3 regions of the Arthrobacter pascens genome follow, and region 1 is predicted to be linked to each of the others. Evidence: riboswitches for the same ligand, from Rfam matches in the RefSeq annotation. Region 1 holds a riboswitch; each other region holds the start of a gene.
What was found. Region 1 has a riboswitch for cyclic di-AMP ahead of QFZ40_RS08265 (hypothetical protein). Riboswitches for the same ligand answer to the same signal wherever they lie in the genome.
Positions count from the first base shown of each region.

Region 2: another riboswitch for cyclic di-AMP. It lies ahead of QFZ40_RS16770 (hypothetical protein); the one in region 1 lies ahead of QFZ40_RS08265 (hypothetical protein).
Region 3: another riboswitch for cyclic di-AMP. It lies ahead of QFZ40_RS16075 (M23 family metallopeptidase); the one in region 1 lies ahead of QFZ40_RS08265 (hypothetical protein).

Region 1 is NZ_JAUSXF010000001.1:1,795,752-1,802,844, forward strand. Features, by position in the region: gene QFZ40_RS21745 (FAD-dependent oxidoreductase) at 1-2,285, shown strand, start outside; gene QFZ40_RS08245 (hypothetical protein) at 2,431-2,703, shown strand; gene QFZ40_RS08250 (HNH endonuclease) at 2,704-3,591, opposite strand; gene QFZ40_RS08255 (DUF2087 domain-containing protein) at 3,626-4,150, opposite strand; gene QFZ40_RS08260 (mycothiol transferase) at 4,325-4,834, shown strand; gene QFZ40_RS08265 (hypothetical protein) at 4,896-5,705, opposite strand; cyclic di-AMP (ydaO/yuaA leader) riboswitch at 6,101-6,266, opposite strand; gene QFZ40_RS08270 (acyltransferase family protein) at 6,361-7,093, opposite strand, start outside.
Region 2 is NZ_JAUSXF010000001.1:3,672,414-3,679,506, forward strand. Features, by position in the region: gene QFZ40_RS16765 (HAMP domain-containing sensor histidine kinase) at 1-737, shown strand, start outside; cyclic di-AMP (ydaO/yuaA leader) riboswitch at 843-1,017, shown strand; gene QFZ40_RS16770 (hypothetical protein) at 1,023-1,826, shown strand; gene QFZ40_RS16775 (YdeI/OmpD-associated family protein) at 1,896-2,339, shown strand; gene QFZ40_RS16780 (HAD-IA family hydrolase) at 2,320-3,000, opposite strand; gene QFZ40_RS16785 (VOC family protein) at 3,109-3,498, opposite strand; gene upp (uracil phosphoribosyltransferase) at 3,575-4,210, opposite strand; gene QFZ40_RS16795 (phosphatase PAP2 family protein) at 4,224-5,015, opposite strand; gene QFZ40_RS16800 (nucleoside deaminase) at 5,077-5,583, shown strand; gene QFZ40_RS16805 (DNA glycosylase AlkZ-like family protein) at 5,590-6,822, opposite strand; gene QFZ40_RS16810 (glycosyltransferase family 4 protein) at 6,827-7,093, opposite strand, start outside.
Region 3 is NZ_JAUSXF010000001.1:3,514,267-3,521,359, reverse strand. Features, by position in the region: gene QFZ40_RS16105 (helicase-associated domain-containing protein) at 1-1,903, opposite strand, end outside; gene QFZ40_RS16100 (hypothetical protein) at 1,914-2,147, opposite strand; gene QFZ40_RS16095 (cold-shock protein) at 2,404-2,787, shown strand; gene QFZ40_RS16090 (DUF3027 domain-containing protein) at 2,796-3,374, shown strand; gene serC (phosphoserine transaminase) at 3,679-4,809, opposite strand; gene QFZ40_RS16080 (metal-dependent transcriptional regulator) at 5,090-5,785, shown strand; cyclic di-AMP (ydaO/yuaA leader) riboswitch at 5,907-6,149, shown strand; gene QFZ40_RS16075 (M23 family metallopeptidase) at 6,160-6,975, shown strand.

The sequences.
Region 1 (7,093 bases):
ACTTCGCCAGCGCCCCCACTGTATTCCGGGCGATCGCGCAGGGCTATGCCGAATTGGTGATCATACGTCCCGAACGATCGCGCGACGAAGAATTCCATGGGGCGATTACCGACGCCCTCGACGACTGGCAGCTGGCCCAAGGGGTCGGGTTCGAGGCGGTCCGGCTGATCGGGGAGGTAGGCGACGAAAGGACTCATATGTTGCGCGACTCCTTGAGTCGTAACCACATCCCGGTGGGCTTCCACCCTGCGGGGTCCGAAACCGCGCAACGGACGTTGGAGAGCCTGAACCTGCGCGACCCAGTGCTGCCGGTCATGGTGCTGGAGTTCACCGCACCACCAATTGTCCTCGAAAACCCCAGTGACCTGGAGATCGCCGAAGCGATGGGGGTGACCCGACCGCCTCCCGTGGACAAGATCTTCGATGTCGTGGTTGTAGGAGCCGGTCCATCCGGTCTCGCGACCGCCGTATATGCCTCCTCCGAGGGCCTCTCCACCATGGTGGTGGAGGGCGAGGCTGTGGGAGGCCAGGCCGGCACCAGCTCGTTGATCCGCAACTACCCTGGCTTCTCCCGCGGTGTAAGCGGCGCCCACCTTGCCTACCGCTCATTTCACCAGGCCTGGACTTTGGGCACGGACTTTCTGTTCCTGCGGAAGGTGGAGGGAGTCCGCGTGGACGGAGCCTGTTATGCGGTGTCGATTTCCGATGGAAGTGTCGTGCGGTGCCGCACAGTCGTGGTGGCGACCGGCGTGGACTATCGTCGCCTCGGCATACCTCAGCTGGAGGATCTGGTCGGCAGAGGCGTCTTCTACGGGGCCACAGTCTCCGAGGCGCCGTCGATGGCGGGAAAGCACGTCTGTGTCGTGGGTGGCGGCAACTCGGCCGGACAGGCGGTGCTGCACCTTGCCAAGTACGCGAAGAAGGTGACGCTGCTGGTGCGCGGGCCCACGCTGTCGGTCAGTATGTCGGAATACCTCATCTCCCAACTTGAGGCCACCCGGAACGTTGCGATCCGCTTCAGGAGTGTGATTGTGGGGGCCCGCGATCAGGACGGATTCCTTGCCGCCGTCAAGGTCGCGTCCGGATCCGACGCAACCCCGGGCGAGGAGATCGAAGCGGGCGGCTTGTTCGTGCTGATCGGTTCGGTGCCGCGGACCTCCTGGCTGCCCGACACCGTAGAGCGTGACCCAGCCGGTTTTCTGCGCACGGGCGCCAGCCGGGATGTCAGTGACGCCGGGTCCATCAGGTCGGACAGGTCGCCATTAGGGCTGGAACCAGCATGCCCGGCATTTTCGCGATCGGCGACGTGCGGGCCGGTTCGATCAAAAGAGTGGCTACCGCAGTCGGCGACGGCGCCACAGTTGTCTCGATGCTTCATAGCTACCTGGCCGAGAACCCTGCCCCTGGTGAGGCAGCCGCACCCGAGGACCTGCCCGGTGATGGCCGCTCCAACTGAAGTGACAACGTTGATTCCGCCAATGCGGCGGCTGCTCTACGTCGCAGCATTCCTCGTGTTTCTTGCAGGGCTCGTGCTGTTCGTGTTTCCGCTCCGGACTGCGGAATGGTTCGCGTGGACAGTCAATCCCCCCATGACCGCCGTCTTTCTCGGGGCGGCCTACTGGTCGGCCGCCGGGCTGGAGGTGACGGGCGCCCGCTCATCGAGTTGGAATTCAGCGAGGCTGGCTGTCTGGCCCGTGTTCGTCTTCACGACATTGACCTTCGGAGTCACCCTGTTTCATCTCGATCGTTTCCACCTGTCGCCAGACGCTGCCACCCTTGCCCAAGTAGCCACGTGGGCGTGGCTGGCAATCTACGCCATTGTGCCGGTGGCGATGCTCATCATAAGCCGGATTCAGATCCGGTCCCTGCGTCCTGCCCCAAAGTCCGTAACGGCGGGACGGCCAGTGCTGCCTGTTGCGCTCCGGCTGCTCCTGATCGGAATCGCCGCGGTACTGCTGTTATATGGCGTAGCGCTCCTGGCAGTGCCCGTTCCTGCCGCGACGTGGTGGCCGTGGCAACTGTCCGAGCTCACCGCGAGGGCGATCGGAGCGTGGCTGGTCGGTCTTGGGTTGGCGGCCGCGCAGGGCCAGTTGAGCCGCGACCTTCGCACCGTCCGCCCCGTGGCCCTAACCTCCGTTGCCTTCGTTATTCTGCAGGCGCTTGCCCTGCTCCGGTATGGCAACGCCCTGACATGGCCGAGCGCACCGGCGATCGGCTTCGTAACCGTACTACTTGCCATTGGAGTGGCAGGCGGATGGGCACTCGTACTTTCCCAACGCCGGTAGTCCGGCCTGAATTTCGTGGGCGGCTTCATCACGGTGGGCGCACCTTCCCAACTTGCGATCAACTCTGGATCACAAGGGGCGCCGGGTCTAAATTGGTTCTTGGCTTATGCAGAGGGCCTACGCAGCGCCGATCCAGGAGGGCACCATGAGCCCCACACCAAAACAACCGATAACCGACGACAGCATCCAGGTCCGCCAGGTCAACCACTACCAGTTCAGCTGGGTGGCCGCGCAGGCGGGAAAGCCGGGAACGTGGACCCTTCAGCTGGTGCTTGACCAGGGGGCGTGGGAGGAGGTCCTTACCCTCGACGCGGAGGACGCAGAAGTTCTCCAAGGCCTTCTGAAACGCTCGGCCACGGTGTTTTACGACGTCCGGCGGCGGACCCTGATGTTCGGGACGACGGCTGCAGGGCAGTAATCAGTCTCTCCGCACGCTCACTCCTGGTGCCTTGAGGATGCGCCGGGCGTTCTCTTGAGCCTCCAACGCTTGCTCACTGACCATTTCCCCTGGAAGGTGGCCGGCGCCGGAGATGATGTTACGAAGCTCGGTGACAGTCCGTGGTGAACGTGCGCCCCGGTGCACCATGGCGTGGCAGTTGGCGCACAGCGGTACGAGGTCCGCGACCGGGTCCAGTTGGTACCCGCTCCCAAGGAGTGACGCCGGCACTGTGTGGTGGACGTGGATGAATCCATCTCCGATTTCGCCATAGGTGGCTTCGAAGGAGAATCCGCAGGCAGCGCAGGCCGTTCCGTGGAACGCCAGGCACACCTGGCGTGCGTCGGGGTTTCGCTCATAGCGGTTCACCTCGATGCTGCTGACCGCGTCCAGCGGGTAGCTTCCGGGAATCAGTTCGGTGGGATCGATGACTGCCGGCCCCAAGTCCCGCCACAACCGGCGAAGGTCCGGCTCCGCTGACCGCGGGACGGACACGACTGAACGGCGGAAGGCGGCGTCCCACCGTATATCGGGGACTGACTCCACCAACGAGCCCGACCGTATCTGTTCCCCAAGGGGCATCAGCGCGTCGAAAGCAATGCCGGCGTAGCGTCCGGTAGCATCCGGATCAGTTGTAAGTCCGGACTCGCAGTGTTCGGAGACTACAGCGCCGTGACCGATCAGGCCGCTGCCGGCGTCACTGCTGCCCTGCAGCAGGAGCCACACCTCTGTTCCCGGCTTGATGTTCCGGCTCCGGCCAACATCCCACCGGTCCAGGAACCGGCCGGATTCAAGAACCTGCTCGACGACGGAACGATAGTTCCAGCGGTTCCACCGGTCCGCGTTCCATCCCAGAATCACTGCTGCCACTGTGTTCCTCCTGTGCTTCCGGCAGGCATCAAGCCTATGTCTCTTCGTGCCGGGAGTAGGCGGAGCCCGAGGTGGTCCGCTTCAGCAGGCCGAAGTCGACCAGATAGCGGCGCAGCAGCACCACGTCGTCGGTATAGCTCAGAAGCCGTTCATTGACCTGTCGTTCCGTGAGGATTTCGCCCGGCTCGATGGCCTCGCTGATGATCCAGGCCAGGAGTTCCCGCCGTTCCGCCATGTTTACCGGGTATCTCTCGATCCTGCCCAGGTGCATGTACCGGGCAGGTCCGGTCTTCGCCTGCCGCCGGGGTTGCTGAGCGAGAAGATCGCGGAAGATCGACTCGGACGCCTCCAGTTCATGTGCGGCGTTCCGCTCGACCAGGCCAGACTCCAACAGGGCGCCAATGGCCCGGTTTCGCCGTTGGTCATTCAGCTCCGCAAGCACATCGGGGGTAGTGGCACCGAGCACTATCTGCGCATAGGCGGTCCGGGCGTCCCTGTTGGCCAGGGCCGCGATGACACGCCGCCAATGCGGTCCGCTAAACCTCATCCCTTCGGTCACTGGTTTTCCTCGCTTTGCGTCGGCGCAGCCTCCTTGATGGCCGTGCCTGACATGGTAGCCCTGACGAACGGTGCAGGAGGAGCCCGGCGGCAGGCCTATCCGCTGGTGCGGCTTCCATGCAAGCATGAGGTCACAGTAGATCGACCGTGCGTGGCGCACAGGGGGAGGACCTTGATGAAATCCAACGAACTGCTGCTTGACGCTTTCGGCCGCATCCGTGAAACGGTCGCCGCTGCGCTTGAGGGGGTCGACGACGGGTCCCTGGTTCGTCGTCCGGCCGGCAACGGGAACTCCATAGCCTGGCTCATCTGGCACCTCGGCCGGATCGAGGACGCGCAGATCGCCGCCGCCGCCGGCCTGGACCAGGTCTGGACGTCGCAGGAGTTTGTCGGCCGCTTCGGCCTGCCGCTGCCCGAGCGTGACACAGGCTACGGCCATTCCACAGAGAATGTCGACGCGGTACAGGCCCCTCCTGAGCTCTTGCTCGAATACTACGACGCCGTTCACCGGCAGACCCGGGAGTTCGTAGGTACTCTCGACGATGAGGATTTCGACCGCATCGTCGATACCCGCTGGGACCCTCCCGTGACCCTGGGCGTACGCCTGGTCAGCATCATTGCGGACTGCCTCCAGCACGTTGGGCAGGCCGCATATGCCAAGGGCCTGAACCCCGAGGACGGTTAGGGGAGCAGTCGGGCCTGGACGCGTTCGCCGCCGATGCGCCGCGTGAAGGTGCCCGGGTTACTCAGTACCATTTGTGTGCAGCACGGAATTCCAGGGCCTTTGCGGGGGAGCCGTAGCTTTTCTTGATGTAGCTCAATCCTCTCTCCACCTGGCTGGGCCGCCACTTCGTTGCTGTATCCCAGAGGGCGTTCAGGGCGTTCATCTGCTCCGGACCCCATCCGTATGAAGCGAGGCGGGCGCTGGCGTAATTGCGTACATCGACAGGTTCGTCTGTGGTGTCATCCCCGGCTGCTGAAGGCGTGGCCGTGGTCGGCGACGGAGCCGGCGATGCGGCCAGTGGTGCCGGTGCTGTTGTGGGTGCCGGTGTGGCGGTCGGAGAAGCCGGTGACGTCGCCGGTGCGATCGCCTGGGCGGCCGGAGTGCGCGCTGGAACCGGTGCCGGCGCCGTGGGCGCGTTGGGGGTCGCCGTTGAGTTGGCCGGTGACTGAGGGCCAGAGGGCGTCGAAGCAGCCGGGCCGGCAGCAGAGGTGGCAGCTTCTATTGCCGCCAGGGTGGGAGCATCGACGGGCATGGGGAGATCAGCGATGGACGGCAAATCTGTGGCAACGGGACTTGCGACTGCCGGCACATCACTGGTACCCGCTGCGGGCGGTGCAGGGGCGGAGCCTGAGGTGCCAGGGGAAGGACTGGATGCAGTGGGCAGGGGCGTCGGCCGGCCGGCAACGTAGGCGGGCGGCGGTCCCTGCGCGGCTTGGGTGGCACCCGGGGCATCCTGAGCGGAAGATTCCTTGCCGAAAAAGGGCAGCTCGGTCGCCTGGCTGGCGGAACCGACGGCAAGGAGTACGGCAAGGGCGCCGGTGACCACGGCCATCCGATGACCCATGACACGAACTGAAGCAGCATTTCTCAGAACGGCGGCGGGATCGGACCTGAAGGCGTCGGATATTTGAGGACTCAGTGCTGTCACGGTCCCGCGCCTGCGGGCTGCCTTGGGTGCTGCGGAGTCTGTTGGCGCTGCTACCGGTAGTGCTTCAGTTACCGGAGCCGCTGTTTTTGCGATCGGTGCTGTTTCCGGAGGACGGGGTGCTTCGAAGGCCGGACGCCTGTCCCTGCGCCGTCGCAGAGCGGGGGAAGTCGGTTCTGAAGGCGCCGGTTGTACGTTAGTTGCGTCGGCATCCGGGCTGGTTGTGGTGGGAGTTTGCGCAGCTTCTGCACGATGTCGTCCTGCCCGGAAAGGGCGCGACGTATCCAGGGAACGGGACATGATAGTTGCCTCTCAACGCCTGCGGAGTTAGCTGTCGGGTTCGGAAGAGGTCAACCGGCCGGCACGTTGAACGTGACGGCTTCACCCCAAGGGCCGCTGGGCAGCGGCCCGAAGACTATGGGTCCCCCGTCTCTGCCTTAATGTTGGGAAGTCCGGGATGTGGCAGAGCTCGGCGTCAGCCCGGACGCGGCCCGATCTAGATGGGCCACCCCAAAACCGTACCTCAAGCACTCTGTTAAGTCACGTTTAGGTAACGGGTAAATCAAGGGGCGTGTCGCAGTGCCCCGCTGGGCTCAACCCGTGCGGGGGCGTTCCAGTTTTCGTCGTAGTACTTGTCGAAGCGATCGCGCGCGCTGCGTCCCAGCCGCTCGACAGTGTTCCAGCTGATGACGGCCAGGAGCAGGGTCAGTAGGATTGCCGACACTGCCACCAGGGGCGGCAGGTCCGCTGTCGATCCACCATTGAGCCAAAGAATGACGATGTAGTTCCAGAGGTACGCCCCGTAGGAAACTGTGCCAAGCGCCTGTAACGCCCGCGTCCACTTCGGCATTACCGGGGCGCGGGAAGCGGCCAGCACCACCAGGACGCCCGCGGCAGCCATGGCCAGGGGTCCTCCGGCGAAAAAGAAAGCGGCCGATTCGTTGGCCTTGGGGAAGAAAATCAAGGTGGCCAGGACAAGAACCGAGCTGATCAGGGTTGCGCGCCTCAGCCTGCGGCCGGAGAACCAGCTGAACAGATGGACCCTGTAGAGCCGCAGCCCTGAACCGACGATCAGACCCAGGCCCCACGTCGTCGGCAGCGCGTAGACCAGGGAGTGGAGTTGCGGAGCAAGGATCAGCATGGCCAGCACACTTGCAGTCATTAGGGAAAGGACGACGGCGGCAGACCAGCCAAGGAGGGCTCCCTGTCGGTTTCGGCGCAGGGCCAACAGCAGGAGGGCCGGCCAGATCAGATAGAACTGCTCTTCCACCGCAAGGGTCCAGAGCGGCCCGATG
Region 2 (7,093 bases), 1.9 Mb from region 1:
ACGTGGCCAATGCACTGGAGGCCAGGCAGAAGAGCGAGACCAAGGTCCGCCAGTTTGTGGCCGACGCGTCGCATGAGCTGCGAACGCCGCTGACGGCCATCCGCGGCTACACGGAACTGATGCGGATGACCGAGAATTTCACGGCGGACGGCCGGAAGTCCCTGGCCCGGGTCCAGAGCCAGTCCGAGCGTATGACCACGCTGGTGGAGGATCTGCTCCTGCTCGCCCGGCTTGACGAAGGTCAGCCGCTGAAGCTCAGCGAGGTGGATCTCACGCAGTTGGTCATCGAGACCGTTAGCGATGAGAAAGTGATAGCCCCGGACCACCACTGGCATCTCGAGCTTCCGGATGAGCCGGTGGCGGTCAGCGGTGATCCGGCCCGGCTGCGCCAGGTGATGGTGAACCTCCTCTCCAACGCACGCAAGCACACTGTGCCCGGGACCACGGTGGTCACCGGCGTAGCGAAGTCCCGTGACGGCAGTGCAGTGGTGACAGTAACGGACGACGGCGGCGGCATCCCCGCAGAGTTCGTGGACCATGTTTTCTCGAGGTTCGCCCGCGCAGACGCGTCCCGCGCGGGCAAGGCACCCGCATCCGGTCCTGCCGCTTCGGAAGGGACCAGCGGCCTTGGCCTGGCCATTGTCCAGTCCATCGTCGAAGCCCACGGCGGCCGCGTCGAGGTGAGGTCTAAGCCCGGCCGAACACAGTTCACCCTGCACCTCCCCATGAAGGCCTGATAACGCAAGGCAACACGCCGCCGTCGTGATCTCCGTTACCGAAATGTGACTTAAGGGGCAGACTCCTGTACCGTCGTGGGGGTGCGGTTCCCGTTCGGGCCGTACATCCGGATGACGCCAAACTCTGCCGCTTACCGGATCCTTCTTGACCAGGCAGAGGCGGGGGACCCACCGTCCCGGGCTATTAGTGCCCTTGGGGTTAAGCCAGCACGTGAATTTCCGTGTGGCCGGATGCCCTCATCCGAACCCGACAGCTAACTCCGCAGGTGTGAGAGGCGATTCTTCATGTCTGAATTCAAGGTAGAACCACGCCCGCAGCGCGGGTCAACGTCCCACGGCCGCCATAAACTCTCTCCCACGGAGGCGGCACTTCAACTGTCAGAATCCGGGTCCTCCACGTCCGGATCCCCCCTATCCGGATCCGCACTGTCCAAGCTGTCCCGGCTGGTCAAGATTCCCTCTTTGGGCAAACGTGCCGCGGTGATCGCCACCTCATGTGCCCTCCTCGTGGGAGTGGCCGCGGCAGGCCAGGCAACGGACTCGATCGCCAGGGCGGGTGCCACCAACCCTCATTCGGCGGACGCCCAGGCTGGTGCACAGTCAAACCTCAGCCTCGAAAAGAGCGAGATCCAGGCTCCGGCCTCCCCGTCGCCGGCGCCGGCGGAAGTAAGCGTTGCGCCCCAGGCAGCAGAACCGGCACCCGCTCCAGTGCAGGCGCCGGCCCCTGCCCCCGAGCCAGCCCCTGCCCCTGCCCCGGCTCCTGCGCCAGTTGTTGCGGTCAACGATCCGGCCGGCGCCCAGGCCTACGCTGCCAGCCAACTGGCATCCTATGGTTGGGGCCCCGACCAGATGCAGTGCCTGAAGACACTGTGGACCAAGGAGTCGGACTGGACCACCACCGCCACCAATGCGAGCAGCGGCGCCTACGGCATCGTCCAGTCGCTGCCAGCAGAGAAGATGGCAAGCGCCGGGGCGGACTACCTCACCAACTACCGCACCCAGATCAACTGGGGCTTGAACTACATCAAGCAGAGTTACCAGTCACCGTGCGGTGCCTGGAACTTCCACCTCTCGCACAACTGGTACTAAGCCCGGCTTGACGTCCCGCTGAGCCCGGTCCTTCTGTCGATAGACAGGGCCGGGCTGCATACTTGGACCATGAAATTCACCACCACCATCCTTGGCAGCGGCAACAAGGCCGGCATTGAAGTTCCGGAGGAGATCATTTCGGCGCTGGATGCAGGCAAGCGGCCGGCGGTGGTTGTGACGATCAACGGCAAAAGCTATCGGAGCAGCATCGCCGTCATGGGCGGACAGAGCCTGATCGGGGTCAGTGCTGTCAACAGGGAATTCGTGGGTGTTGCTGCCGGGGACACGGTGGAGGTGGACCTGGAACTCGACACCCAGCCGCGCATCGTCGAAGTTCCTGACGATCTCGCTGCTGCCATCGCCGCGGAACCGGAGGCCCAGGCCTTCTACGGAACCCTGAACTACAGTGCCCAGCGGCGGTATGTCGAGCCCGTCGGCGATGCAAAAACCGAAGAAACCAGGGCCCGGCGGATCGCCAAAGTAGTGGCAGATCTCAAAGCAGGAAAGAAATAACCCTGCGTCCCGCAGCGTCCGTGTCCAGTGTGGCTGAGACCGAACTGTAATCGGCGATATGCAGCACTCCGTCGGGAAGGGGGCCCGTGTTCGGGCCCACCGCCACCGTTCGGATTCCGGCGGCAAGGCCTGCGGTGATCCCGGCCGGGGCGTCTTCGAACACCAGCGCCTCCGCCGGCGCAACGCCCAGCAGCGTGGCCGCCCGGAGATATCCTTCGGGGTGGGGCTTGCCATAGGTGATGAGGTCAGCGGTAACAGCGGTGGCGGGCATGGCCAGGCCGGCAGCCTCCATGCGGATATCGGCCAGGATCCTGTCGGCTGATGTCACCAGGGCAACGGCATCCGCTGGAAGAATGCGCAGCAGTTCCGCAGCGCCGGGAAGCGCCACGATGCCATGCGTCCGAACCCTTTCCATGGCCCCGAGTTCGTCCGTCAGCGCGGCGACGTCGGCTCCGTCGGGAGCAAAACGCCGTACCGTATCACCCGCCCGGACACCATGGGAGGTGCGGAGGATCTCGGCAAAATCCAGTCCATAGCGCCCGGCGAACTCGCTCCACACCTGTTCCACCACAGCCGTGGAATCTACCAGCGTCCCGTCCATGTCAAACAGGACGGCGCGGCAGGTGAGGGTTCGGGTGGTGGCCGACGCGGGGATGCTCATGGTCCCATCCTGCCCTACAGCGGCCTGTGGCCAAGGATGTTTACAGCCGGGCCAGATTGTTTACGGGCGGGCCCTGGTCTATACGTCCCGCCTCGGGGAAGCCGGCTACTACGCCGACGGCGCAGCCTGTTCGCGCCACGGTATGTACTGCACCGCCCACTTGTTGCCATCAGGATCCGCGAAGTACACGAAATGCCCCCACGCCTGGACGTCAACCTCGCTCACGTCCACGCCGTTGCCCTTGAGGTGATCGTGGGCTGCCTGGATGTCGCTGACCACCATCTGCAGGCTTGGTGCGGTGCCGGGAGGCGCGTCGTTAATGCCTTCGCCGATGCAGATGGAGCAGGCGGAGCCCGGCGGGGTGAGCTGGACAAAGCGGATGGAGTCGGTGGGCCGCTCGTCGTAGTCGGCGATGAACCCCACCTTGTTGACGTAAAAGTCCTTGGCACGGTCCACGTCGGATACGGGGACAAAAACAAGTTCAAGTTTCCAGTCCATCCGCACAGGCTAACGGCGTGGTGACGGATCCGGAAGACTTGAAATCCGGGCAGGTTTTGTGCGAACGGGACAGTGGTCAGCCGGCTATGCCGTAGAGGCGGTCTCCGGCGTCGCCCAGTCCCGGGACGATGTAGGACTTCTCGTTGAGTTTCTCGTCAATGGAAGCCAGCACGATAGTGACATTCGCGCCGGAAAGTTCCTCCTCCAGCTTGGCCAGGCCTTCCGGCGCGGCCAAGAGGCAGATGCAGGTCACATCCGAGGCGCCCCGTTTGAAGAGGAACTTGATAGCTTCGCGCAAGGTGCCGCCGGTAGCGAGCATGGGGTCCAGGACAAAGATCTGGCGGTCCGTGAGGTTCTCAGGCAGGCGCTCGGCATAGGTGATGATGTCCAGGGTTTCCTCATCCCGGGCCATGCCCAGGAACCCCACCTCGGCGGTGGGGACCAACTTGGTCATGCCTTCGAGCATGCCAAGCCCTGCTCGAAGGATGGGGACCACCAGCGGCGTCGGCTTGGTGAACGCCGTGCCCACGGTGCTGCTGACCGGCGTCTCGATGGTTACGGGCTGGGTGCGGACGTCGCGTGTGGCCTCGTAGGCGAGGAGCGTTACGAGCTCTTCCGTCAGCTGCCGGAAGACCGGCGACGGGGTGTTCTTGTCCCGCAGGACAGTGAGTTTATGGGCGACCAGCGGGTGGTCCACAACGAGAGTGCGCATGGGCTCAAAACTATCACCCGGCGCCCCCCTTCTCGGGCCCGGTAATACCGTCATTCTGTACCACATCACGCACAATCGGCCGGTCGAAGCTCGGAGCGGGCCCTCGGTGTTCGCGTCGCCTGACAATGTGAAAGAGCCGGTGTGCCAGAATCACGATGCACATCCACGCCAGGCCCAGCAGCCAGGCGGCAATAACGTCCGTGAGCCAATGGTGTCCGAGGAAAACCCTGCTGAGCCCCATGGCGACAATAAAGAGCGCTCCGGCGGTGATCACGGACACCCGGACCAGGGTCCGGTGAAACTGGAGGCACGCCAGGTAGACCACCAGCCCGATCACCACCGTGGTGTTCAGTGTATGGCCGCTGGGAAAGGAGGGTGAGGTTTCGAACGGCGGCACGGCGTCTGCATAGTCCGGCCTGGTGCGGCCAACGAGCCTCTTGCTAAAAGTGGTTGCCGAGATCGAAAAGGCTGCGGCGCCCCCTACCAGGACGATGGGCCGCCAGGTCCTTCCGAGGAAGGTCAGCCAAGCGGTAAGGATGCTTGCGAGGATGGGCATACCGATACCGCCGCCGATATTCGTAAATCCCGTTGCTGCAGCATCCAGCTCCGGACTCCGCAGTTCTTCCGCGAACCTCAGCGCAGGTTTGTCCAGGTTGGCCAGGCCGGCGTCGTCCACCACGTTGTAGTACACCTCAGCCCCGAGCAGCGCCAGCACTACCACGATCACGCCGCCGACCAGGATGGTGATGGTTAGGGCAGCATACGGCTTGAACCACTCTCTGAGCCGTTCTGTGATGGTGTCCACGGCTGCCTCCTTGAGTCCGCGCTGTTCAAGGCTGAATATCCTTCGAAACTATCATTGAGCCATGATCCCGGCAGAAAAGAAATACGCTGAGTGGATGGGCCTTGCGCTGGACGAGGCCAGACGCGCCCTTGCCACAGACGACGTGCCCATCGGCGCCGTCGTGATAGGGCCCGACGGCGCCGTGCTGGGTTCCGGGCGGAACCAAAGGGAGGCCCTGGGAGACCCCACCGCCCATGCCGAAGTGGTGGCGATCCGTCAGGCGGCGGACCGGTTGCGTGGGCTCTCGGCCGAGGATGGCAGCCCCCACGACGGTTGGAGGCTTGCCGAGTGCACCCTTGTGGTGACACTGGAGCCCTGCGCCATGTGCGCGGGTGCTGTGGTGCTGGCACGCATTCCCCGGGTGGTCTTCGGCGCCTGGGACGAGAAGGCCGGGGCCGCCGGTTCGGTCTTTGACGTGCTCCGGGAGCGCCGCCTCAACCATTGGGTGGAGGTCTATGCGGGCGTCCGCGAAGCGGAATGCGGGGCGTTGCTCAGGGAGTTCTTCGCCGGACACCGGACACAGCCGTAGCGGCTCCTAGCCGGCAGCGTCCAGCGCATCGATCCGGTCCTTCCGGGACGCTGGCGAGTCCAGGCTGAAGGAGCGGAAATCACCGAGCTCGGCGCGGATCCAGGCTTCAACCTCGGCGATCCGCTGACCGGTAGCGGCAGTGACACCGTCAAAGAGCCAGTGGGCGATGCGTTCTTTCGCCGGATCGTATTGCCAGAGTCCGATGATTCGGCCGCGGTCCAGGATGGGGTGGTCAGGGAGGTCGGCCTGAAGCGCCAGGGTCGAATCCAGCACCTTCCTGCCCTTGTCCCGCTCGTCGAACAAGTCCGCCGAATTCCGCCGCAGCAAGACCATCGAATCAGTGCCGGCAAGCAACTGGATCTGTTCCTCATCCGGCGCCTCAAAGGCGGCAAGCCGGGCGACGTCGTCGGGCAGCATCCACAGCACCTCGCCCGCTCCGGTGCGCACCTCCACGGCGCCGACGGCAGCGATTGCGGCCTTGCTGGCCGCCACAGTGAAGCCGGTGAACCATTGCGACTGCTTGAAAGTAGCGCCGCCGGTCCAGCCGAGGTAACGCTCCATGAGGAGGCTGCGGGCGGAGGCATCGTCCATGGTTACTGCCGGCAGTCCCCACAGTGTGTAGGCGTAGCGCTGCTGGTCCAGCCTGCCGTTGACAGGCACGCGGCGGATCCGGCCGTCCGCTTGCAGGAGTCCCAGTGCGGTGGGCAGCGTGGTGGCGGCGCCCTTCTTCTTTCCCTCCTCGCCGAGGTTCCGCACCGAATCGCCCAGCTCGTCCTTGAGCTGCCTGGGGTCAAGCGGGCCGCCCGCTTCGGCCAGTGTGTGCAGGATCTGCTCCTCCAGCAGCGTTATCTCGCCACGTTCCACGCCCATCCTGGCCAGCACACGGAACGGCGCCACCGCCGCGTCCCGGCCGACCTGAAGGGCCCAGGCGAAATCGTTGTGGCCCAGGACGTACGTGCAGCCCCGGGCGGCGGGGAGTTCATGGATCTTCAAGGACAGGACATCGTCATCTGCCTGCGCGCGGCTGATCCCTGCTCGCGCAAACAGGGTGAGGTATGGGTTGGCTCCCCCGACCGAGCGGGCCCAGCCGGCCATGCTGAAGACCTCCGCAGAATCCGCACCCTTGAGGCTGCCGTCCAGTCCCTGCCTATGCCAGGCCCACGCCCGCAGCAGGGCGGGCGTGAGCTGTTCAGGCTCGGGCAGGTCGAATCCGGTGGCGGCCGGCGCTTGCGTAGTCATGGCCTCATTGTCCATCAGCGGCAATGGCAGTGGTATCCGCTCCCGACGCCGGTTTCCCGGTCCCGTGGCCTCCCATGATCTCCAGCACCGTTCGTGCCGTGGCATCCCATCCGGGGAGCCGCACGCGTGCGGACATGGCCGCCTCGCGCCAGGCCAGCCTCAGCCGTGGTTCCTCCAGCCAGTGCCGGACCACCGCCGCCAGCGGTTCGGGGTTGTCTGAAAGGCCGACGACGGCGCCAGGCAGAGTATCGTCCGTCTCCCCTGGGTCCGT
Region 3 (7,093 bases), 1.7 Mb from region 1:
CCGCGCCTACCCGCAGCCGGCCGTGCCGGGAGGCCGTGTCCTGCACGAGGTATTCCAGGGGTTGCGGTACGGCTGTGGCGGAATGTTCACGAAGGAAGCCCAGCATGCCAGGTGCGTCAAATCCGGCGTCCAGGGCACGCCTGACCGAGTACGGGGAGAACCGGTAGATCGTGGCGGGTCCCTGGCCCTCCGGGTCTGCCATCAGCAAGAGTTTCTCGCTCAGCTCAGGGGACAGGTATCCGGGGGCCACGGCGGTGAGGTCTGCCTGCAGCAGCACGTGGTTCAGCTCGGCGGGGAGATGCTCACCCAGGACGCCGAGCGCCTCGTCCGGGTTGTCCTCTGCTACGGCGATTCCCAGCTGGCTGAGAGCACCTGATCCGATCAGGCCAAGCATCTCCGCCTCGGCCAGCACTCCCCGGATCAGGGAGCTGAAACGGCGGGCCATCCGTGGCTGCGCCCATTCGGCCCGCTGCAGGACCGCAGCGGCATCCAATACCGGGGCCTTCCCGTCCGGCGCTGCCGCCTCCCGCGTGAGTTCGTTCAGGATTTCCAGGATCCGCTTCCTGACCACCGGGGCGTCAGGCCGCTGCGCCTCCGCCGACAACGCATTGATGGTGCTCCCGGCCGCCGAGCGATGTGCGGGGGACATGCCTCCCGATCCCAGGGCCGGCTGACCTACGAGGGAAGGGACCCTCTCACTCGCCAGCCACGCATTGACCAGCCACAGCCACTGTTCCTGCCGCGGCAGGACCAGCCATTCGAGTTGCGGGGGCTGAACCCAGGCGGACGAGTCAACATCGAGGCGGAGCAGCCCGGCAAGCCCGCACAGCTCCAGCAGCAGCCCGGCCCGTTGCATATCGACGCGCAAGGCTTCGGCAAGGCGCTTCATCTCCCTGACCCCTACGCCGCCACTGCGCAGGGTAACGAGCGGCTGCTCCTTCACGGCATAGAGGAGTTCACCCACCAGCCGGAGCGTTTCCGCGATGGCGCCCAGGGCCGCATTCCGCCTCAGGACTGCGGTTGTGTGGCCAAGTTCCGGAACCGGCGGCGAGAGTGTGAAATCGTTGATGATGGCTCCGCCTCTCAGAGACAGGCCCACGCTGTGCGGCAGTTCCACGTGCGCCGCGTCCAGCGGTACCAGCAGGCCCCGGGCCAGCAGCCAGTCAACGGGCCCGACCTCGGCGCCCTCATTCACCACCGAAGCCTTCCTTTGGGCCTGGGGGACGGCGCCCATGGCCCAGTTGCCGAACCGGGCGAGCAGCGCCGTCGTGCGTTCCGGAGCGCCGGCCAGTACCTGGTGCAGGGCCTCCGGGGATGACGTCCAATGCTGCAGGGCAAGCGCGGCTTCCATGGGGGTGGTTGCTCCCTGGATGGCCACACCGCTCCGGCGCAGGTCGGCAACGAGCTGGACCACCCGTTGCGCGAAGGCCGGCTGGAGCCGCACCAGCTCGGTGTAACTGCGGCCCAGCCCGGCCGGGTAGATCCCCACCACGTCCTTCAGGCATCCGACCGGAAGGTAGAAACGCTGGCGCTGGGCCGACGCCGCTGTTCCATGCGGGGGCTCGGCCCGGTGGACCAGGGCCAGCTCCTGGAGAGAGGCCAGAATGCGCTCCACGGCCACAAGCGTGGAGCCGGCAATGAACTTTCGGAGCCCTGCGGCGGAGGCACTGTGTTCGGTGTCCGTATTGGTGCACAGGTGCAGGGTTTCCAGGACCTGCATCTGGGGCTTGTTGAGCCGTTCCAGGGCGCGCTGGACGCTCACGCGGGCGCTGGCACGGGCGGCAAGCGCGGCGAAGTCCGGAACTGCGGGGGAGATGAGGTCCGGCCGTGCGGCGAACAGGGCACGCAGCGATTCATCGCTGCGTGCCTCCAGATCCTTGCTCAGCGCGCGAATGAGGGACATCAGTTCAACGTTACCGCCCGCCGGACTTTCCTGCCCGGCGCCTTCCGGCCACACTGTCCAGGACCAGGAAGACCATCAACAGGAAGGCTATGGGAAGGCCGTACAGTGCCGTCGACGTAACCCAGACGGGAGCGACGGAGCCGGCGAAAGCCAAAGCCATAACTGCTCCTACCGCCAGCAGGGAAAGCAGCGCAACAAACGCTGCACAGATCATCAGAGGCCGCCGGTAACGCGTGGGAGTCATGGCGTAACGCTAACAGCCCTCCCGCCACCCACGAAGTGACAGGCGAAGTGACAACCGGAGTGGCAGCAGAAGTGGCAACCGGGGTGAAGTCGGTCCGCAGGGGTCCTTGAAAGCAGGATTCAGGCACCGGGCAGGATAACCTTGATTGATACAGGCCAACACGGTCCGGGCTGTCATACCCTGAACCTGCATATCAGTGCGGATGCGGTGACGGCCGGCCGTGTCTCACGACGTCAGAACGAAGAAGGTTGATTACGTGCCTACCGGCAAGGTCAAGTGGTATGACAAGGAAAAAGGTTTCGGATTCCTCGCGGGCGAGGACGGGCAGGAAGTGTTCCTGCCCAAGTCGTCGCTGCCAGAGGGCATCACCGAGCTGAAAGCCGGTACGCGCGTAGAGTTCGGCGTTGCCGATGGCCGCAAGGGCGCCCAAGCACTGGGCCTGCGCGTCCTGGACAAGACTCCGTCCATTGCCAAGGCCAAGAGGCCGAGCGCCAAGGACCTTGCACCCCTGGTCCAGGACCTCGTCAGTGTGCTGGACAACCTCTCAGGCACCCTGTCTGCCGGCAAGTACCCGGAAGGCAACAAGGGCAAGGCCATCGCCGCTGCCTTGCGTAAGGTTGCCGACGAGCTGGACGTTTAGGCCTGCTGATGAATCCGGAAGCTGAACAGCCGGCGCCCAACCCTGGGACGAAACGGCGCGCAGGCGTGCCGGTGTGGCGGACGGGCAAACCCGACGCTTTCCTCGCCGCTGCCGTGGACGTGGCCCGCAAGGCAATCGAGGGCATCACCTCGGCCTCGGACATCGGCCCGCACGTGGCTGCGAAGAGCGAAGGGGACCGTCTGGTCACCCACCTGTTCGAATCCAAGCTGCCCGGTTACCTTGGTTGGCACTGGTATGCGGTGCTGACCCGCAATTCCCGTTCCAAGGTGGTTACCGTGAGTGAGCTGGGCCTGCTGCCGTCGGAGGACTCTATCCTGGCCCCCGAATGGGTTCCCTGGGCAGAGCGCGTCCGTCCGGAGGATGCCCAGGACCAGGATGTGCAGGACCAGGATGTCCACGACCAGGACGCCCGCGACCGGGAGTCCGCAGGGAAGGGGTCCTTGGCGGACGACGGCGGAACCCTGGACGACGCCGTCGGGGCACCTGCAGGAATGCAGGACTCCAAGGATGCTTTCGACGAGGAAGAGTCGCCCGCCGACGAGGACGACGAATTAACGCTGCCCTGACAGGGCGCAAGCGGAATCACCGTGCCGCGCGGCCCGGGAGCTGGTCCAGAGGCGGGGCGAGCCTCCTCTTGTTCTGCGCTGCGTTCTCCAACCCAGCGGACGATCTCGAACCCGGGGGACACAGCTAACGGCGCCGGCCGGAAACAGAACCCGGACGGCGCCGTCGGACGCTGAAGCCTCCTGGACGCGGAAGCCTCCTGGACGCGGAAGCCTCCTGGACGCGGAAGCCTCCTGGACGCGGAAGCCTCCTGGACGCTGGCCACCTCCTGAATGCTGGCACCTCTTGAAGGCGACGCAGGAGGAGTTACTTACGCAGTTCGCCCACTACAAAGTCGATGCTGGCCAGCAGCGCGGAAACGTCTGCAGGCTCAATCGCAACAAAGGTGGCGATCCGCAGCTGGTTCCGGCCCAGCTTCCGGTAGGGCTCGGTGTCCACGATGCCGTTGGCGCGGAGCACCTTGGCAATGGCCGCCGCGTCAATGGAGTCGTCGAAGTCGATGGTGGCGATGACGTTGGAACGTTCCTCCGGGTTGGCCACAAAGGGCGTGGCAAACTCTGAGGCCTCAGCCCACGAGTAGATGCGGCTGGCGGAGTCGGCGGTCCGCTTGCTCGCGAAGTCCAGGCCGCCGTTGGCATTCAGCCACTGCACCTGCGCGTCGAGAGTCACCAGGGTGGACAGCGACGGCGTGTTGTATGTCTGGTTGAGTCGGGAGTTGTCGATCGCCGTCTGCAGGTCCAGGAAGTCAGGGATCCAGCGGTCGCTCGCCTTGATGCGGGCTGCCCGGTCGATCGCGCCGGGGGAGAAGAGGCCCAACCAGAGGCCGCCGTCGGAAGCGAAGTTTTTCTGCGGTGCGAAGTAGTAGACATCAGCCTCCGCAACGTCAACGTCCAGGCCGCCCGCGGCGGACGTTGCGTCCACCAGGACGAGGGCGCCGTCATCCGCGCCGGACACGCGCTTCACGGGCGCGGACACGCCTGTAGAGGTCTCGTTCTGCGGCCAGGCGTAGACGTCGACGCCTGCCTCGGCCCGGGCGAGCGGACGGGTCCCGGGCTCGGACTTGATGATGGAAGAACTATCCAGGAACGGCGCCTTGTTGGTGGCCGACGCAAACTTGGAGCCAAACTCGCCGAAGGACAGGTGCTGGGCTTTCTTCTCGACAAGGCCAAAGCTGGCGATATCCCAGAACGCGGTGGAGCCGCCCACACCCAGTACCACCTCATATCCTTCGGGGGCACGGAAGAACTCGCTGAGTCCCTCGCGGACCGAACCTACGAGGTTCTTGACCGGGGCCTGCCGGTGAGACGTGCCCAGGATGTGCTTGGAAGCGGCTGAGAGAGCCTCGATCTGTTCCGGCCTGACCTTGGACGGCCCGGCGCCGAACCGTCCGTCCTGCGGCAGGAGGTTGGCGGGAATAGTGATGCTGGGTTCGCTCACAGGGACTCCAATTTCGGCGTGGACGTGGTTCATGTCCGGGACGGTGGGGTGGCGGGCAGTCAGCGTCGACTGCGTCAGGGACCTCTTGTATTCTGCCTGAATCGCCGACACCGCGGGAACCGTGACCGTCATAGTCCAGTCATTGAGACGGTCAGCAAGGCGTCTTCGAATTATTCGGACAAACTCAAAATAGGCTAAGCTTTTACCGGACTACGTCGCTGTGGCTACGAAGTACGGTGGGGATAAACGCTGGGTACTTGCGCTCGAGGAGCTGAGCAGGATGACGGATCTGATCGATACTACGGAGATGTATCTTCGGACCATTTTGGAGCTTGAGGAAGAGAACATTGTGGCTCTTCGGGCCCGCATTGCCGAACGGCTCCGCCACTCCGGGCCTACGGTGTCACAGACCATCGGACGGATGGAACGCGACGGCCTGGTCGTAGTATCGGGCGACCGCCATCTGGAGTTCACCGACATCGGCCGGAAGCGTGCCATCGAGGTCATGCGGAAGCACAGGCTGGCGGAGCGGCTCCTGGCCGACGTCATCGGGCTGGAATGGGCTTATGTCCACGATGAGGCCTGTCGTTGGGAACATGTCATGAGTGAACGGGTCGAGCGGCGAATCTTCGAAATGCTGGACCACCCCACCGAGTCCCCGTACGGCAACCCCATACCAGGCCTTGCGGCCCTGGGGGGCAGAACGTCCACGCCAATTGCCGATGGTGTGATTAATCTCCTTGAAGCCATGAAGGGCTACGGGCCCGGTTCCACCGTGACCGTCAGTCGGCTCGCTGAGCCAATCCAGGTGGAACCGGAGTTGCTGGTCCAGCTTGATGAAGGCGGGATACGTCCGGGCGCCTCGGTGTCGCTGGAGCGTGTCGGGGAGTACATCTCGGTCCGCGTGCCGGGGATTGAAGGGGCGTTGGAACTCCCTCCGGAAGTGGCCGCTCACGTCTTCGTTTCCGTCGGCTGAAAAAGCCCATTCGGCGGACAAAATAACGGAGCTGTTGGGGATTGTGTCAAAGATAACGGAATTGTTACTGTGCGCCTAAATCGCCTATAGTTGACCACCAAGCGTCGATACTAAAGCGTTACTTGATCTGGAGCCGAACTCTGCCAGCAGATCAGGTGTACGAATCATCAACTGGCAGAGGCGGGGGAACCACAACCGGCAGTCTTCGGGCCGCCTTGGGGTGAAGTCCGTCAGCAGCAAGCCTCTTCCAGGGAAGATCCTCACGGGATATTTCTGCGCCGAAGCTTGCTTACGGCGGACCGGGTCTTTGTACTCTCTGACCCGAATCCGACAGCTAACTTCGCAGGCTATCCAGAGAGGAACCCTACTTGACCATGCAAAATTCCAGGGGCCGCCGTCGTGCGGTGGGCCCCCCTTCGGCGCCACCGGTCGCCGAAGTCGTTGCCGCGGACAGGCCCCGCGATCCGCAACGGGATGCGCGAAGACGCCGGGGTCCTTTCAGGCAAATCACAGATTTTGCCGCTGCCAGCGGCATTGGCCAGAAAGCCGGGGTGGCCCTCGCGGCCGCTGGCCTGGTCCTCACCGTTACCGTTCCGGCCACCGGAAGCGTCATGGCGACCCCCCTGCCCGGCCAGACCGCGCTGGCAGCCTCTGTTGCCCAGCCGGAAATCTCCGCCGAGGCAGCAGCAAAGATCGATTTCAGCCGTTCCTCAGTGGTGACGCTCGGTGATCCCGACGGAAAACTCAAGCAGTTGCTGAGTGCCCAGTCGGTGGGTTCCATCACCCGCGCCGCCTCCGCAGGCACCTTGGGCGCTCCGCTCGCCCACCTGGTCACGGCCTCCCCCTTCGGCTACCGGGTCAGCCCGATTACCGGCGGCAGCGGTGACTTTCACCGGGGCCAGGACTTTGTGGCCCAGTGCGGCACATCAGTCCTGGCGGCGGCCAGCGGCACGGTGACTTTTGCCGGCTGGCACCAGTTCGGCGGCGGCAACCGCATCGTTGTGGATCACGGAAACGGCCTCGAAACTACGTATAACCACCTCTCGTCCTTCAATGTGAAGGTTGGCCAGACGGTCAGCCGCGGCGAGGTTGTGGCACTCAGCGGCACCACCGGCGCCTCCACCGGCTGCCACCTGCATTTCGAGGTCCAGGTCAATGGCGAAGTTGTCGATCCCATGGGCTGGCTCTGAGTAAATGATGGACAACTATCGAATCCTTGTGACATGCCGTGACCTGAATGTGACATTCGATCCAAACTGCTGTACCGTCTAAAGCGCGTCAACTTTTCCGAAGTTGACGTTCTTGAGT